Regions from separate parts of the Peribacillus sp. Bi134 genome, predicted to be linked through region 2. Evidence: riboswitches for the same ligand, from Rfam matches in the RefSeq annotation. Region 2 holds a riboswitch; each other region holds the start of a gene.
The links. A riboswitch is a leader RNA that binds a small molecule or an ion and turns the genes downstream of it on or off. The one in region 2 is predicted to bind thiamine pyrophosphate.
Positions count from the first base shown of each region.

Region 1 (5,602 bases), on a different contig from region 2:
AGGTTCATGAAAAAGGAACACATGAACAGTTATTGCAAAACAATGGCAGATACAAGCAGCTCCATGACTTGCAGTTCCCTCAACTAAAAGCGATATTAAATTCCTAGAAAGCAAGAATGCACAGAATGCCTTTCTGTGCATTCTTGCTTTCATTTGAAATCATAACTTTCCAAAACCCGATTCGCAATGAGCTGATACCCTTTTTCATTCGGATGTAACTTATCACTGAAATACTCTGATTTCTTTTTATCTTCAAAAAGATCATTCGTAGGAATGAATAACATCCTATTGTCTTTATCCGCTATTCCCTTTATTGACTGGTTATAATCGCGAATATGCTTTTCAAGTTTTTGATTTCCTTTAATTGGGTTATATAGTCCCACTACCAAAATATCAGCTTTATCGTTTGCCTTTATGAGTGTTGACGTAATCTTTTTCAGATGGCTGATATACTCCCGTTTACCCTCATTGATTTTTCGATCACTTATTTTCTCCAAGTCCCCGCCGTTACTATTGATCAAGTCATTTGTTCCGATATAAACGATGAAAGTATCGGCTTCATCAAGTTTCGTTTTAATGCGGTAATCATCAAGCTGTTTCATCACCCCATCCGTTTCCTGGCCTTTTATACCGTAATTCCAAAAACTCACTTTTTGTTCCGATTCCGGGTTATTCAATTCATCCTCCAGGCCTTCTATATATCCTTCTCCATCCTTATCCCCTTTTCCATAGGTTAACGAATCTCCAAAAGCCATCACCCTTTGCACATCTTCCGACTCCGAGGCCTGAAATTCATATGCAACAAAACATATAACCAGTACTATAATCAAAAAAACTGACAATTTTTTCATTTGGTTCTCCTCTGCCTTTTTACTAGAAGTATTTAATCCTTTACATACCCAAAAAATCTGCAGACTTAACATAAAAAAGGAATTGTCAGATAAAGAGTAAAAAGTGTATGATAATAAAAAACTTTCAATGGATTGGGTTTCAATTCACCGTCCCTTAAACAAAAAAACGGGATTACCCTTCATTCTGGAGATTGAATAAATGATAGTTAGGAGATTACATCATGGATGAGCACATAGAGTTTAGAGAGGCAGAACTATCTGATTTACCTAGAATTGTTGAAATATATAATTCGACAATTGCTTCAAGAATGGTCACGGCAGATACGGAGCCTGTATCCGTCCAATCGAGGGTTAAATGGTTTGAGGAACATCATTCAGAAAGTAGACCGCTATATATCATTACTATAGAAGGGAAAACTGCTGGATGGATAAGCTTTCAATCCTTCTATGGCCGACCGGCATATAATTCCACTGCCGAAATCAGCATTTATATTGATGATTATTTCCGGGGAAAAGGAATCGGACAAATTTCGATTCAAAAGGCAATTGAATTGAGTCCAAAATTAGGTATTAAGACTATATTGGGTTTCATTTTCGCCCACAATATACCTAGCCTTAAGCTTTTTTCCAAATTCGGGTTTGAAGAATGGGCACATTTACCTCAAGTTGCCGAGCTGGATGGCATTGAGCGGGATTTGATCATTCTTGGTAAACGTGTCGATATTTAATATAATTTTTTAGAGCTATTGCCTTGAGCAGTAGCTTTTTCAAATTAATACAGGTCGAATTGGCTAATTTAAAAATACCGATATGCGTTTTGGAGGGAAAAATATTCTGACTCTCTTTTACTTGCTAACGCATTTAATAGCGTATCCAATTCTTGACTGGCCTGAACAGTAAGCAGACTTGTTAAGCCGTAACTTGCTGCCAATTTGATCATTTCCTGTCTCTTTTCTTCTACCCTTTCTATAGTTACTTTACGGCAAGGCATTATATGCCACCTCCCATTTATTCAATTTTTTTACACTTTCATCATAATTAAACTACTAGTTAAAATCAACTATTTTCCAGAAATAAAATGTGTTATTTTATAGGTAAAATGTGACAAAACACCTACTTTATTCTTTAATTATGTATATTTTATGTCATTTTCTATTAAACGCAAAAAAGCATCCACTAGTGTATACTGTGAATGCTTACATCATATCCCTTATCCAAGAGCCCAAAATATAGCCCATCGCTTACTATGTCATCCATTCAGAAGGTGACTCGTTATTAGGTCTATTTATAACAATCTTATATTCATCTTCAAGCACTTTTAATGGGGCATCATAAAGGTGCCTTTCATCAGAGGTTTTGTATACTCCATTGGCCAATAGCTCTTCAATGAGCTTTGCCTTCCTCTGTTCAATCCTCTTAAATAATTCTGCCATGTAAATGGCTCCTTTCCTAGTCATCCTAGAGCCTGCTTCTAGTTAGCTAACTTTATCAACTTGTTTGATTTTCACCAAATTATATATACCTTTTCTATTATGTCACTAAACGTTATTTCCCAAAAATAAAAGCCCCTTCTAATTCAAGAAGAGGCTGACTGTGTCCGTACGGCTCTTCTTATCTTCCAAGCATATGCTTGTTGGATTTAGCACAGTTCCCAAAATGGGTCCGCTGCCGAGGTTTCTTTGGGCCAAGTCCCTCCACCTCTCTGGATAAGAATTCGATATATAAATGATGTAGAAATGATTCTACCCTAATAATTATCAAAAGTCAATTACCTGGTTCTCCCTTTTTCCCTGGACATTACATGCTCCCTCTTCAAATGCGGGTTGCATTTTCTTGTCTTTCTGATATGATGTCAGTAATTACATACAATTCACACCACTAGGGGAGTCTTTATTAAGACTGAGATGGAAATAGTTTCCGGACCCTTTGAACCTGAACCGGCTCATACCGGCGGAGGGAAGTGGATGATATCGTCCATTTACAGACTATATCCATCTACCCCGTTCAGTATTCAGGAACGGGGTTTTTCATTATCTAGGGAACCATTCTAAAGGAGGATGAACAATGGAGAATATTAAAACAGAAACATTCAGTGATAGACTTCATGCACGGGCAAAAGAGATTTGGAAAAGGAATCATTCACATCCCTTTGTCCAAGCAATTGGAAATGGTACGCTTCCTGAAAAGAAATTTGCCTATTACATGAAGCAGGACTATATCTATCTCATGGATTATTCCAAGCTCTTTGCTTTAGGTGTCATCAAAGCCCATAACATCGAAACCATGGCAAAGTTTGCGAGTATTTTAAATGAAACCCTTCAAGTGGAAATGGATATCCATCGGCAGTATGCTTCCGAATTCGGGATCAGTTCCAAGGAATTGGAAGAAACAGAACCTACTCCCACCACTCTAGCCTATACAGGTTACATGATAAATGCAGCTCAGCATGGGACATTGGCAGACTTGATCGCCTGTCTCCTGCCATGCGCTTGGGATTACTATGAAATCGGTTTGCTATTAAAAAAACAAAATGGAGCAGCATTGGAAAACAATCGCTACGCAGATTGGATAAGGTCCTATTCATCACCTGAATTCGGGGAAGCACACAAGTGGCTGATCGCATTGTTGGAAGAATTGACGGAAGGCATGCCAGAAAAGGAACTTCTTAGATTAGAAAAGCACTTTTTGGTTACTTCCCGATATGAATATTTATTCTGGGATATGGTTCAAAATGAGCAGGATTGGCCGCTGTAGGTCGCAGACATGATGATGAATCCTATCAAGAAACTGACGTTGACTGCCATGATAACGGCTATAACGACACTGACCAGTTCATTTATTTTCATCCCTGCAGGATTTGCAAAGGTCTTTCCTATTCAGCATCTGGCAAATGTCCTCACGGCCGTTCTATTGGGGCCTGCTTATGCTGTGACACAAGCTTTCCTAGTTTCCATCATTAGAAACATGTCTGGTACCGGTTCAATATTCGCCTTTCCCGGGAGCATGATCGGTGCACTTTTGGCTGCCATCCTTTATCGAAAAACACAAAGCTTAAAATTCGCTTGTTTAGGTGAAGTGATCGGGACCGGCATTCTCGGTTCCATGGCCTGTTATCCACTTGCCATCCTCCTATTAGGAGAAAAAGCAGCTCTTTTTGGTTTTTTACCGGCTTTTATGCTCAGTTCATTCGCAGGTTCGATTTTAGCTTTCATATTACTTAAAATACTTTTAAAAAATAATTATATGAAGGGGTTTTTTTATGAAAACAGCATTAACCATCGCCGGCTCTGATTCAGGAGGCGGTGCTGGAATACAAGCGGATTTAAAAACATTTTCTGCACATGGGGTATTTGGAATGTCTGCCATTACAGCCGTAACCGCACAAAATACAATGGAAGTCCGTTCAGTACAGCCAATTGAAACAGCTATCATATCGGACCAAATTGCAGCTATATTTGAAGATATTCCTGTCGATGCAGTAAAAATAGGCATGCTTGGATCAAAAGAAATCGTGGAAACAGTCGCTGCGTCCCTTAAAACCTTCATGCCTGCCATCGTTATCCTTGACCCTGTCATGATTTCCAAAAGCGGCCACCATTTGCTCGACGAAAAGGCTGTCTCCGCCTTAAAAATGGACTTACTTCCGTTTGCAACACTTGTAACACCAAATGTACCGGAAGCGGAAGTGCTTACTGGCTTGTCGATTCGGACGAAACAAGATTTCTACAAGGCATGCATTTCAATACAAGAAATGGGTCCCAAAGCCGTTTTACTTAAAGGGGGCCATGCAGCGGGAAATCCAAATGATCTTTATTATGATGGGACTGACTTCCACTGGATCAAGGGAGAGCGCATACATACAAAAAACACTCATGGTACGGGCTGTACCCTATCATCCGCCATTACATCAAACCTGGCAAATGGCCTGCCCTTGCAAGAGTCGATCGAACAGGCCAAGACTTATATTTCTGAAGCGATACGCAATAGTTTTTCAATCGGTAAAGGTCATGGTCCTGTCCATCATTTTCATTCATATTCAAAAAAAGAACGGAGTGACTTAATATGAAGGTTTCCGCAGCCGATTTATTCGTGAAGGTAAAAGAAAGAAAACCACTCGTCCACCAAATCACCAACTTTGTTACGGTCAACGACTGTGCAAATGCCACCCTTGCCATCGGTGGTTCACCAGTGATGACATCGAGCCCAAGAGAAGTGGCGGATATGGTTAAATTAGCGGATGCATTGGTCCTGAATTTCGGTACGATCGATGATAAAGCCTTGGAAGCAATGGAGATTGCCGGTAAGACGGCAAATGACCTGGATATCCCGGTCATTTTGGACCCGGTGGGAGTTGGTGCCACCGCCTATCGATCAGAGCAAGTGAAAGAGCTCCTAAGTAAGGTTACTTTCCACATCATTCGCGGCAATGCAAGTGAGATCCTTTCATTGATGGGTGGGGATACCGTTACTCGCGGGGTGGATTCGGAGGAGCTTGCGGTCAGCAATGCAGAGCTGGCTGCTCGAGCCGCAAATAAATTGAATTGCATCGTCGTGGTCAGCGGAGCGAAGGATGCGGTCAGCGATGGAAAACGTACGTCCATCATCGATAACGGGAACCTGCTATTAACTAATGTTACAGGTACCGGTTGTATGTCCACTGCTCTTATCGGCACTTTTTCTGGAGTCACCGATGATTTCTATTCTGCGGCGATTGCCGGTATCTCAACCATGAGCATTTCAGGGGAACTAGC
Region 1 covers NZ_CAKKLN010000007.1:384,134-389,735, forward strand. Annotated here, with positions in the region: gene LQ188_RS18050 (ABC transporter ATP-binding protein) at 1-107, shown strand, start outside; gene LQ188_RS18055 (GDSL-type esterase/lipase family protein) at 150-851, opposite strand; gene LQ188_RS18060 (GNAT family N-acetyltransferase) at 1,073-1,579, shown strand; gene LQ188_RS18065 (aspartyl-phosphate phosphatase Spo0E family protein) at 1,648-1,842, opposite strand; gene LQ188_RS18070 (Fur-regulated basic protein FbpA) at 2,096-2,284, opposite strand; SAM riboswitch class I at 2,460-2,564, opposite strand; TPP riboswitch at 2,722-2,827, shown strand; gene tenA (thiaminase II) at 2,916-3,605, shown strand; gene thiW (energy coupling factor transporter S component ThiW) at 3,621-4,142, shown strand; gene thiD (bifunctional hydroxymethylpyrimidine kinase/phosphomethylpyrimidine kinase) at 4,111-4,917, shown strand; gene thiM (hydroxyethylthiazole kinase) at 4,914-5,602, shown strand, end outside.
Region 1: another riboswitch for thiamine pyrophosphate. It lies ahead of tenA (thiaminase II); the one in region 2 lies ahead of thiC (phosphomethylpyrimidine synthase ThiC).

Region 2 (5,602 bases):
TCAATCAAGGGAAACAGGAACATGACCAACTTGAATCATTATTAAAAGAAAATAACGTAGAACTGCCTCCGTCACCACCTGAAAAGCCTAAAGTTAATTGGGAGGATATTCCAGAAGGGGCACGTTTTCAAGATCCTGAAATCTCTGCTTCAGTATCAATCGATATTAATGCAGGATTAGTTGCTTGCAGCCAAATCATGGGTCAATGCATCAGAGAAGATATTGCACAGATGTTCGCACAATTCCATACGAATAAAGCTGCATTGGGTGCTGACTTCCTAAGATTGAATAAGGAAAGGACTGGCTTGTCCCTCCTCCTCTTCATATTAATAAAACAAGCATGTAAATATAATGAAATATCCCCTAATCATGTTGACATCGTGATTGGATGCCCAACATGATTAAGGGATTAATTCCGATAATGAAAGGACGATTAAGGAATCATTACCATTGCAGACTTTCGATTAAGTGGCACTTTGTGCATTGTTGACTATAATCAGTTTTTACAAATTCATGATTACACTTCTCGCGAAAAATGTTCAGCTCCCTTTTCAGCTGTTCCAATTGAGTTTCCAACTGTTTCATTTCAACTTTTATTTGGATTACCCGATTCATCGAATTCTCCCTCTCATCGGAATCATAAATAGATTTCCCCGTCCGTTTTCCTAAATTCATTCGCTTTTTCTTTAAGACCTTCATCGATTACCGACTCAAAGCCCAGACCCTTTTCCTTCGCCAAATCACGGATGTCTTGAGAAATCCTCATACTGCAGAATTTGGGTCCGCACATTGAACAGAAATGGGCTGTCTTGGCACCTTCAGCCGGTAGTGTTTCATCGTGATATTCAACTGCCCTTTCAGGATCGAGGGAAAGATTGAATTGATCTCTCCAACGAAATTCGAATCTAGCCTTCGAAAGGGCATCATCCCGTTTTCGTGCCTGGGGATGGCCTTTAGCAAGATCAGCTGCGTGGGCTGCAATTTTATAAGTAATGACCCCTACACGAACATCCTCTTTATTCGGAAGCCCCAAATGCTCTTTCGGTGTCACATAACAAAGCATGGCCGTTCCAAACCATCCAATCATGGCAGCACCAATCGCAGAAGTGATATGATCGTATCCAGGAGCTATATCCGTTGTCAATGGTCCCAGGGTATAGAATGGTGCTTCTTGACAGACTTCCAGCTGCTTATCCATATTTTCTTTAATCAAATGCATCGGTACGTGACCGGGTCCCTCCACCATGACTTGAACATCGTGCTTCCAAGCAATCTTCGTCAGTTCCCCAAGTGTTTCCAATTCAGCAAATTGAGCCTCATCGTTTGCATCTGCAATGGAGCCAGGACGGAGGCCGTCACCTAATGAGAAAGAGACATCATACGCCTTCATGATTTCACAAATCTCTTCAAAGTGAGTATAGAGAAAACTTTCTTGGTGGTGGGCCAAGCACCATTGTGCCATGATGGAGCCCCCCCGGGAAACGATTCCCGTAACTCGCTTTGCTGTCATGGGAATGTATCGCAAAAGCACTCCGGCGTGTATCGTGAAGTAATCCACACCTTGCTCAGCCTGCTCGATTAATGTATCCCGGAAAACTTCCCAATTTAAATCTTCCGCGACTCCATTCACTTTTTCCAATGCTTGATATATCGGAACCGTCCCAACTGGCACAGGAGAATTCCTGATAATCCATTCCCGGGTCGTGTGAATATTCTTACCGGTGGAAAGATCCATTATGTTGTCTGCACCCCACCGTGTAGCCCAAGTCATTTTCTCCACTTCTGCTTCAATCGATGAACTAACAGCGGAATTTCCAATATTTGCATTTATTTTCACATGAAAATTACGTCCAATGATCATGGGCTCACTTTCAGGATGGTTAATATTTGCCGGAATGATTGCCCTCCCGCTAGCTACCTCATCTCTTACAAACTCAGGGGCTACATTTTCCCTGATCGAGATGAATTCCATCTCAGGAGTTATGATACCTTTTCGGGCATAATGGAGCTGGGTTACGTTTTGCCCTTTCGCTGCACGCAATGGTTTTCTTTTCAATCCCGGAAAAATTTCTGCTTTCGTTTGTGACTCTTTTTTATACCCGTTATCTTCGGGCTTTATTTCACGCCCTTCATACTCTTCAACATCTTCCCTTTCCAGAACCCAGCTGCGTCTAATCGGGGCAAGACCTTTATGAATATCAATGGGATATTCTGAATCCGTATAAAAGCCGCTTGTGTCATATACTCGTAAAGGCGGATTCTCCTCTTCGCCGAATGAACCTGTAGTCGGACTTAGCTTAATTTCACGCATGGGCACCCTAATATCGGGTCTAGATCCCTCAACATACACTTTTTTACTCCCGGCAAAACTGGACATAATTGAAACGTTCATGTCATTTACTGAATTACTCATCATGATTTCATTTCTCCTTTTTAAGTTCATTTAAAAAGGACAAAATCCAATCCATTTCGCACGAAAAAGCCAGATCTCATATTTAAGACCTGGCTAACGTTAGTATGGCTACAGAAATGACGAATTGAAATGTCATTGTTTAGTAGATTCTAACTTCCCCACGCTGGTATGAACCAGATCAGGTCCTGAGGGTTAAGAAGCTTAAGCGCTTCTCTCTCAGCCCAACTTTTATTGGACACCCCTAGTCTGAATAATTTAATTGATTACAGGGTAACTATATCTCACCCTTTTCATTCTGTAAATAATTTGAAAGACCTAATATTTTCATTACAACTATCCAAAATTTATTATTTGAAGAAGAGCCGTTCATTAATTTCCCAGGCTCTCAAGGATAGGGTAAAGCTCCTCTAAATGCTTGATTTCATAGGTTGGAATCACTTCATTCCGTTCCTTATCATGGCGATTTATCCAAACCGACTTTATGCCTACCCGTGATGCTCCAAGGATATCCGTCATTAAATTATCGCCGACCATCAATACTTCATCCTTATCAAGCTCCATGATCCCCAAAGCATGCTCAAAAATGGAGGCATCCGGTTTACCTCTTCCAAATGCGCCTGAAATCACGATTTGGTCGAAATAAGGAACCAGTTCAGGCGTAATTTCAAGTTTGGTATTTTGCAGCTCAGGAGATCCGTTCGTAAGCAATAGCAACTTATACTTCCCTTTTAATTCATCCAGAACACGGAATGTTTCTTCATAGATAAATGGCTTTTTGCGTCTCTCCGCAGGGAAACGTTCTGCCAGTTCAAGTCCAAATTCCGGGTCATCGATCCCTAATGCCAATAACCCTCTCGTCCACGCTTCTTTCCGATAAGCCGGTGCAATCCCGGCCATCTTCCTGAATTCATCATGATCATCCTGAAAATTTCCCCATAGCCCCTCAAATGGGTTGATTCCGATCATTTGGGTGAATGCATATGTATCGTAAGAAGAATAAAGCTCACGCGCTTCCTTTCGCACAGCTTCTTCAAAATCGTCGACATTCAGATCATATTTCTCCTTGGCCACTTCACATGTGGCCACAAAAGCCTCTTTTACACTTTTCTGATCCCATAGTAATGTATCATCTAAATCAAAAAAAACTGCCTTCAGCAAAATGTCCACCCCTCTTTCCCTATTATTGAATTCGTAAAAATTACACTATTACAATAATAAACCACAACCAATAAAAAAAGAATAACTATTCGGAAAATGACTTACCTTTTCTAGTGGGAAACCCTTATCCACTTATCATCTTTCAAATACATACAGCTTTCCATTACTGGCAATCTTGAATTTGGGACCGGTGAACCCCCGTCGGATCAGCTCTTTCCTCATATATACCATGAGGGCGGCATGACTCACGATCAAAACATCCCTTTCCCCCTTTGCAAAGACTTCATCCAATACTTTATTGATCCTTCGCTCTGCGATCTTAATTTCCGCCCTTGTCTGCTTGTTTAACACCGAGCAGCAGCGAATCCAAATAGCCCAAAGGATGAATGGCAGCTTTACCCTTCCTTTAAGAGGCGGGGAAGGTATTTCCCGCAGCTCCTCCATCCGGTGAACCGGACCTGGATAGATATGTTCCGCTGTCTTGACAGCTCTCGACATATCACTGCAATAACACTCCTCCCATTCCTCCGCGCCAAATAAAGTCGTTCCATAAATAATATCCGCTGCATCATAGTCCTTAAACCATTGCTTCATATCATCCGCCGTCACAGATCTCCCAGTAGGAAATTCATGTGCCACCTTAAAATGCCGTACCAAACCAATTTTCATATCTTCTCCTTTTTATCTTTTAAAATATACGTTTCTTTTTCTTGTAAACAGCCCTTATCAATATATTACCCTATGTAAAACTATAAAAAAAAGTATGTTAAAACCATTAAAACCTTACTGAACTCTCCTTGACACTGTGTATATATTTAAAAGTTTTTAAAGATCCAGCGTTTAATTATGATAGCATTGAAAAAAGAGAAAGCATCTCGCCTTCTCCATTTATCGTTTAATCTATGAATTGTAGTTCTGTTATCGTACATCTTTTCCTGAATTTATATTTTCCGCTCAAATCACTGAATTGATAATCATTGAGAGATTTCCCCAGTTGTTCCCTCAGCTTCTCTACAGTGATGGATTCCTCAACTGTCTCTTTCCAATTTTCATTTCCGATCAACTCATCGAACGGAATGGTAGTCAGGACTTCATCATATATCTGGATGCTTTGATCGATGCCGAAGCTGCCATAGATACTGCCATTTTCTTCAGCAAAGATATGATCCGATTCCAATTCCTCCACCAATACTTCCAGATATCCCCTTGACTTAACAGGCTTGATGGCAATCTCTGCTTCCGCCTTTACAGGTCCCAATCTCTTATCGACGATCTCTATCGTCAATTTAACATGAACGGGCGGATACCCAAACCCTTCACAAAGTTCTGTTGCCGAATTATATACCATCTGTACGTCCTCCTTTTGACACTATCATTATATAATAAAAATAGTACATTTCATTACCAAAAACCCTTATTCAAGTTCACTTGCATCTTATTTTTATAGCGACTCTTTTTCAATTCATACGCTCCTTCAACTCTTAAGGGTCAATCGTCATATTTCGAGGATTTCCCTAATACGAAAGCCACGAATCCTAATTTTCTCAGTTCACGGGCATAATTATAAATTCATATTTCATACCTCATTTATACGTTTATCGATAATACACCATTAATTTTGATCCATTTATGAACTCAACTAAAAAGTCCAATGCCGCTCAGGACATTGGACTTTTTATAAGCTTCACATTATGGCTTTAGCACCACTTTAATACATTCATCCTCGTGATCGTTAAAGATTTGATAAGCCTCACTCGCTTTTTCTAGAGGGACTTTATGGGATATGATTTCCGTGGGGTCGAACTCTCCAGCCGTGATCTTATCAAAAAGCTTGGGCATGTAGTGAATGACCGGTGCTTGTCCCATTTTAAGATTAATGTTCCGCTCAAATAAATTGCCTAATGGGAACATATTATATTTGGATCCGTATACGCCAGTCAGTTGGATCGTGCCGAATTTACGTACGGCGTTAAGTGCAATCTCGATCGCACTTAACGTTCCACCCTGAAGTTTCAGCTTTTGCTCAATCGC
Region 2 covers NZ_CAKKLN010000009.1:36,341-41,942, reverse strand. Annotated here, with positions in the region: partial or broken gene LQ188_RS20515 (DUF3231 family protein) at 1-346, shown strand, start outside; gene thiC (phosphomethylpyrimidine synthase ThiC) at 638-2,416, opposite strand; TPP riboswitch at 2,552-2,666, opposite strand; gene LQ188_RS20505 (HAD family hydrolase) at 2,783-3,571, opposite strand; gene LQ188_RS20500 (histidine phosphatase family protein) at 3,707-4,240, opposite strand; gene LQ188_RS20495 (hypothetical protein) at 4,467-4,919, opposite strand; gene LQ188_RS20490 (zinc-dependent alcohol dehydrogenase) at 5,261-5,602, opposite strand, start outside.

Region 3 (5,602 bases), on a different contig from region 2:
ATTAAGTTTCCATCCTTAACCGTCCAGATCCTGGTTGCAAAGTTTTTTGAAATATGATCATCATGAGTTACCATGATCACTGTTATTCCACGCCTTCGATATTCCTCAAACCATTCCAGTAATGCAAAGGTATTTTTCGAATCTTGGCCAAAGGTTGGCTCATCCAGGAGAATGATTTTTTTGTCTATTACGATTGAGGCGGCTACGCTTAAGCGACGCTTTTGACCCATTGATAATTGAAACGGGTGTTTATCCCGATGTGCCTCCAGGCGGAACACTTTAAGCAATGAGCGGACTCTCTCATCTATTTCTTGTTGCGGCCTTTTATCAATTCGCAATGAATAAGCAATCTCTTCATATACAGTATTTGCAACGAACTGAAACTCAGGATTTTGAAAGACAAACGTCATATGATCCGTTGGATTTTTCACCTTTTTAATCGGTGTTCCCAATAATTCATACTTACCATTCGTTTTTATGAACTGCATCAGTGCATGCAAAAGTGTACTCTTCCCCGCGCCATTTTCACCCCTGATTACAATCCATTCACCTGAATGGACCTTCAGCTCGTCAACCTTGATTTTTTCCTCTTTATTCCGAAAACCGCTAAAGCCTTGCACATTCATAAGAGGTGAATCATCTGTAAATGGGTGTTCCCGAGTCGGTGCATAATTCTGTATATATTCACCCCAAACACCTGGGAACCAAATTCCATATTCCTTCATTTCATTTTTATATAGTGAAAGAATGGTGTCTCTTGGACCATCAGCTATGATTTGACCATCATCGTTAAAAAGCACGATTCGTTCGATGAATTCTAAAACATGGTCAATTTTATGCTCGACGATAATAACCGTTTTGTCTCGTCCGACTTCCTTCAGCAATTCCCAGATTTCTTTCGTTCCTTCCGGATCAAGCATGGCGGTTGGCTCATCTAAAAATATCACTTCTGGTTCAAGGGCCAATACTGAAGCGATTGCCAGACGCTGTTTCATCCCGCCTGATAATGTTTCAATACTTGTATGGCCCAGGTTCAATCCTACTTTACGGAAATGATTTTGAATCTTCTCTTTCATTTCTTCTTTAGGGACGGAAAGATTCTCAAGGACGAAGGCAATTTCCTCATCGGCAAATGGCATGCAAAACTGACTATCAGGATCTTGAAAAACATACCCCCACGAAGAAGGGCATTTCAATTTTTCCGCTTTCATCGGTACTTCGATGGAATTCGGAATCAATCCGCTTAACACTTGTAAAAGGGTCGACTTACCACAACCTGATGGCCCCAACAATAGCACTTTTTCTCCTTGATCAAACGTTAATGATAGGTCCTTGAATATCAAAGATTCATCACCGGGATATTTCATTCTTAACTTTTCAACAGAAACGATTGGTTCCATGGCCCTCAACCTCTACTTTTGATCCAGTTCTGCATAATCTTTATTTGAAACCGGACGCACAAGATTTGTTACTCCTGTTGCTTCCAGGACTTTAACTAGATAATAAGCGGTCACACCTGCAAAGAATATGGAACCCACAAACCTCGCTATCATGAATAACGATAGATTCCAAGTTGAAAGCGCACCTATTTCCCCGTATGCAAAATCCATAATAACTGATGCCAGGCAGGAAGCTATCGCAGCTAAAACGGCCACCGGCATATTGAATTTTTTATATTTGAAAGCCATGAACACCAGTTCCGCGAACAAACCTTGTACCACCCCATATAACAGTACGGTCAGCCCCCATGGTGAACCAAGGAAGAACTCCCCGGAAGCTGCAGCTATCTCCGCCAAAAGTGCCACACCCGGTTTCCGTAAAATTAAGAAGGCGACGGGGCCAGCTATAAACCACATTCCATAAATAAGTTGATCCAGATGTAATCCTAACGGTTTAACGGAATAATAAATCGAACCCCAAAGGATATAAACGATTCCAAATGCTACCGCAATCACGATCGTGACCAATATGTCCGTTAATTTCAAACCTTTTTTCATTGTTTCATTCCCCTTTATACTTCTAGTGTTTCCTTATGCACAGGCCATGTCTCTAAACGATAAGCCATTTCCCAAAATGAGTATTCATATTGGCTGCTGAGGATAAAATGCTCTTTCATTCTTTCCTTATCTTCGTCTGTCACTTTTTCAGCAATCTCATCAAGCCTCGCAATTTGTTCTTCCACCAAAGTGCGGAACCACTCCCCTCCGTAAGCCGCTATCCATTCTTGATAAATCGGCTCCTCCGGCATGCACCCTTGCAGCTTTTCACCTATTTCATAATAAAGCCAGTAACACGGCAAGATAGCTGCAATAACATCTCCTAAATGTCCCGAATAAGCCGCACGATACATATGGGAAGTATAAGCATAAGCGGTCGGGGCTGGTTTGAAATTATCCCGTTCTTCTTTTGTGATCCCTAATCTCTCAGAAAAATTCTCATGAAGCTTCAACTCCGCTTCATATGTTCCTTGTGCATGGCCGGCAAGCCTGCTTGTTGTATGTAAATCAGTAGCTTTAACTGCCCCTAAAGCTTGAACCCTAGCAAAATGAGATAAATAATAGGAATCTTGCATAACATAGAAACGGAAACACTCCAATGGCAATGTGCCATCTCCTATTCCTGCAACAAACGGGTGATTAAAGCTAGCTTCCCAAATGTGATCCACTTCCTGACGAATTTCCTCTGAAAACTTCATGACCATTACCTCCAAATTATATTTTTTGAATGAATGTTACGGAAAAAAACTTTTATCACCCCTTTTTTTTGCAAACAAAAAACCACTTTCTTAAACGTAAAGAAAGTGGTTGTACTTGAAATAATACAGAAACGTATTGTTCCAGACCCCACTTCCCTACGCTGGTATAAACCAGATCAGGTTCTAAGGGTCTTAAAGTCATACTTTAATCTCAGCTTCTGCGGTAAAAATCAACTTTCACCTTTAAAGCACCCCTAGTGGTACAAATTGTATATTAAATTTCATTTGCCTTTATATTAACACGATAAATCCAATTGTCAAACGTATTAGAAAAAGTTTTCAACTTAATGATTTAGGGTTACTAACCTATCAATCTTGCATATACACCATTTACCCGGCAGTTTAACGGCACTTTAATCAATGGGTTTCATTACGTAATTTCCTCAGAATTCTACTGTTTTACTCGTGAATTTGGCCGGTTTACTCGTGAATTCAGCTGCTTTACTCGTGAAATTGATTTTTCTTGGGATTTCTGCTACTTTACTCGTGAATTTAGCTACTTTACTCGTGAATTCTTTTATTCTCTAAAAAACAATATTATACATTCGATGTTGCTTTTAGTTTTAATATTTTGCTCGATCTGTAGTTTATCATAGCTGCCATACTTCTCTTTCACATAACGCCATGGCAGCCATTATGCTCGGAACATTGAAGGCCATGAATGCATTTTGTGGTAATAGTTTGCAGCCAGCAGTAATCCTATTAATGTCGGGGCAACAATCGCGCCAATTCTACCAAAAGCCAAGGCCCAACTATCCCGGTGGACCTTATCTCCCGGGGATAATACTCGGATATATACGTATTGGCCAAATTCATCGTACCGACTGTACAGGCACCTCCAAAAGCGATCAGAATATATAAGGCTGCTGCATTTGAGGTCAAACCTAATATGACAAAACAAACAGTACCCATTGCACAGAGGGATAAAAGTACTCTTCTATGGCCTATTTTCCCAACTAAGTACCCTCCAATTAACGATCCGCCAATTTGTCCTATTCCCGATATAAGATTGAAAGATAAACTGGATTAAAGGCCGTATCCGGACTGCCCATGACGGCCCCCCTCCCTATTCAACTATTAAAATTACTTGTTAACCGCATTGACGGCTACTTGCATCGGTTTGTTAAGCACTTCATCGACCATGCTAAAGTTCTTGTTTTTCTTATATTTATTATAAAAAATCGCTCTTTTCCGAACTGGATCACCCTTGTAATAACGTTCGTATTGAAGGAGGCGCTGCCCAAATGCTTCCCCGCATAAATCCCAAGCCAGTTTAAACACCCGAACTCGCTCTTCCGCCGAAACCCCGCTTCGCCCTCCATAATATTTATCGATATCTACTCGCAATTCCGGATTATCAAAGTCGACCCCTGTCGGAGACATCAACAGCCCTCCAGCTCCAATGGTCTGGATAACCTCAATGGCACGGGGATACATCTCCGGAAGGAAGCCGCGAATCGTTTCCAATGCATCCGGATTTGGCCGGGCCTCACCGTACTCATTAATCGTATATTCATATTCCGCTACCCGGAGCAGTGAACGGATGACTTCGACGGATTGAATAAGTTCACCCAAATCACGCTGTACATGCAGGAATCCATCAACTCCGATAGAGTCTGCCACTTTACAAGCAACCTCAACGGCAAATGCCAATTTAATATATCCACGCACACCCGATTGGTGAGCAGGCTGTTCAGCGATCCCCGTCATTGGATACAAAAGCGGTTTGCCGCCTCCACATTGTTGTATAAGAAGACGCGGTTCCAAGGACCAGGACATCATTAAATACAAGCAGGGCGTCCATTTCCTCATAGCGGGAGGCAAGTGGATGGTCAAACATCGAGCGTGTTCCGTCCTGCATTGGTTCCCGGCAGATTATACGCAGTCCAGGCGTATCGATCGGCAATGCAAATGCTACCGCATGACGTTCATCACCTGGTGTGAATCCTGGGAAAGAATAGATAATCACCTCATCGGTGATTGGTGCCAGGGTGGCTAACATTTTTGCACCGCGTACAAGTATTCCTTCTTCTTTTTCCTCTACGGTCCCTAAGTGGGTATAAGTTTCTTTTTGCTCATGAGATTGCTTGCTTCGATCATTTTGAGGATTAATGATCGCATGCGTTAAGAATAAATCATTGTCCGAATATAGGTGTAATAATCCTTGATGTTCTTTGACCAGTCTTTGTTGTATTTATCAAGAAACCAGGAGTTATGTGCCATGGAAGTGACCACGACATTTAGAAAGTCCGGCGTTCTCCCCATGAGTCCATATGTCATCCTTGCATACACTTCAAATAATTTACTTCTTTTTTGCAAATCCTCCGATGTCTTCGGGAATAAGAAAGCATTGTTAACACGTTCTCCGGTTTCCTTGCAAATGTGAGTGATTTCATCTTGATATTCCGGGTCATGTTGAATGTCGTACAACTTCGCAATTTCTTCAATTGGCTGTTTAAAAATTGGCTCATTATAAATATCCTCAACCACTCTTCCGCCAAGCCAGACTTCCGGTTTCCTTGATTTAATTCTATTAATATATTCTTCCCCGGTTTTAATGCCCATTAGAATCCCCCTTATTTTACAAGCTGTTTAGCAGACCCCATTTTCCCTCGATAAAAAGTAAGCGCTTCCAAATATTCGGAATGTAACTCCTGGATTTCATCGATGAACAATACATGATCACCAGCATCATACTCTCTCCATGGTTTGCATTCCATCCAGGCAACACTTCCATTTATTTTTGGCGAAATTCCCTTGTTATCCCAGTCGGTTTCAAGCGTTTCCTATTTGCTGCCCGCAAATTGCCATGCAATGGCTTCCTGTTCATCCGACAAAATATTAATG
Region 3 covers NZ_CAKKLN010000003.1:237,687-243,288, forward strand. Annotated here, with positions in the region: gene LQ188_RS07060 (ABC transporter ATP-binding protein) at 1-1,400, opposite strand, end outside; gene LQ188_RS07065 (ECF transporter S component) at 1,413-1,997, opposite strand; gene tenA (thiaminase II) at 2,012-2,695, opposite strand; TPP riboswitch at 2,832-2,961, opposite strand; gene LQ188_RS07075 (MFS transporter) at 3,458-3,760, opposite strand; partial or broken gene LQ188_RS07080 (4-hydroxyphenylacetate 3-hydroxylase N-terminal domain-containing protein) at 3,839-5,320, opposite strand; gene LQ188_RS26975 (flavin reductase family protein) at 5,332-5,475, opposite strand; gene LQ188_RS26980 (hypothetical protein) at 5,542-5,602, opposite strand, start outside.
Region 3: another riboswitch for thiamine pyrophosphate. It lies ahead of tenA (thiaminase II); the one in region 2 lies ahead of thiC (phosphomethylpyrimidine synthase ThiC).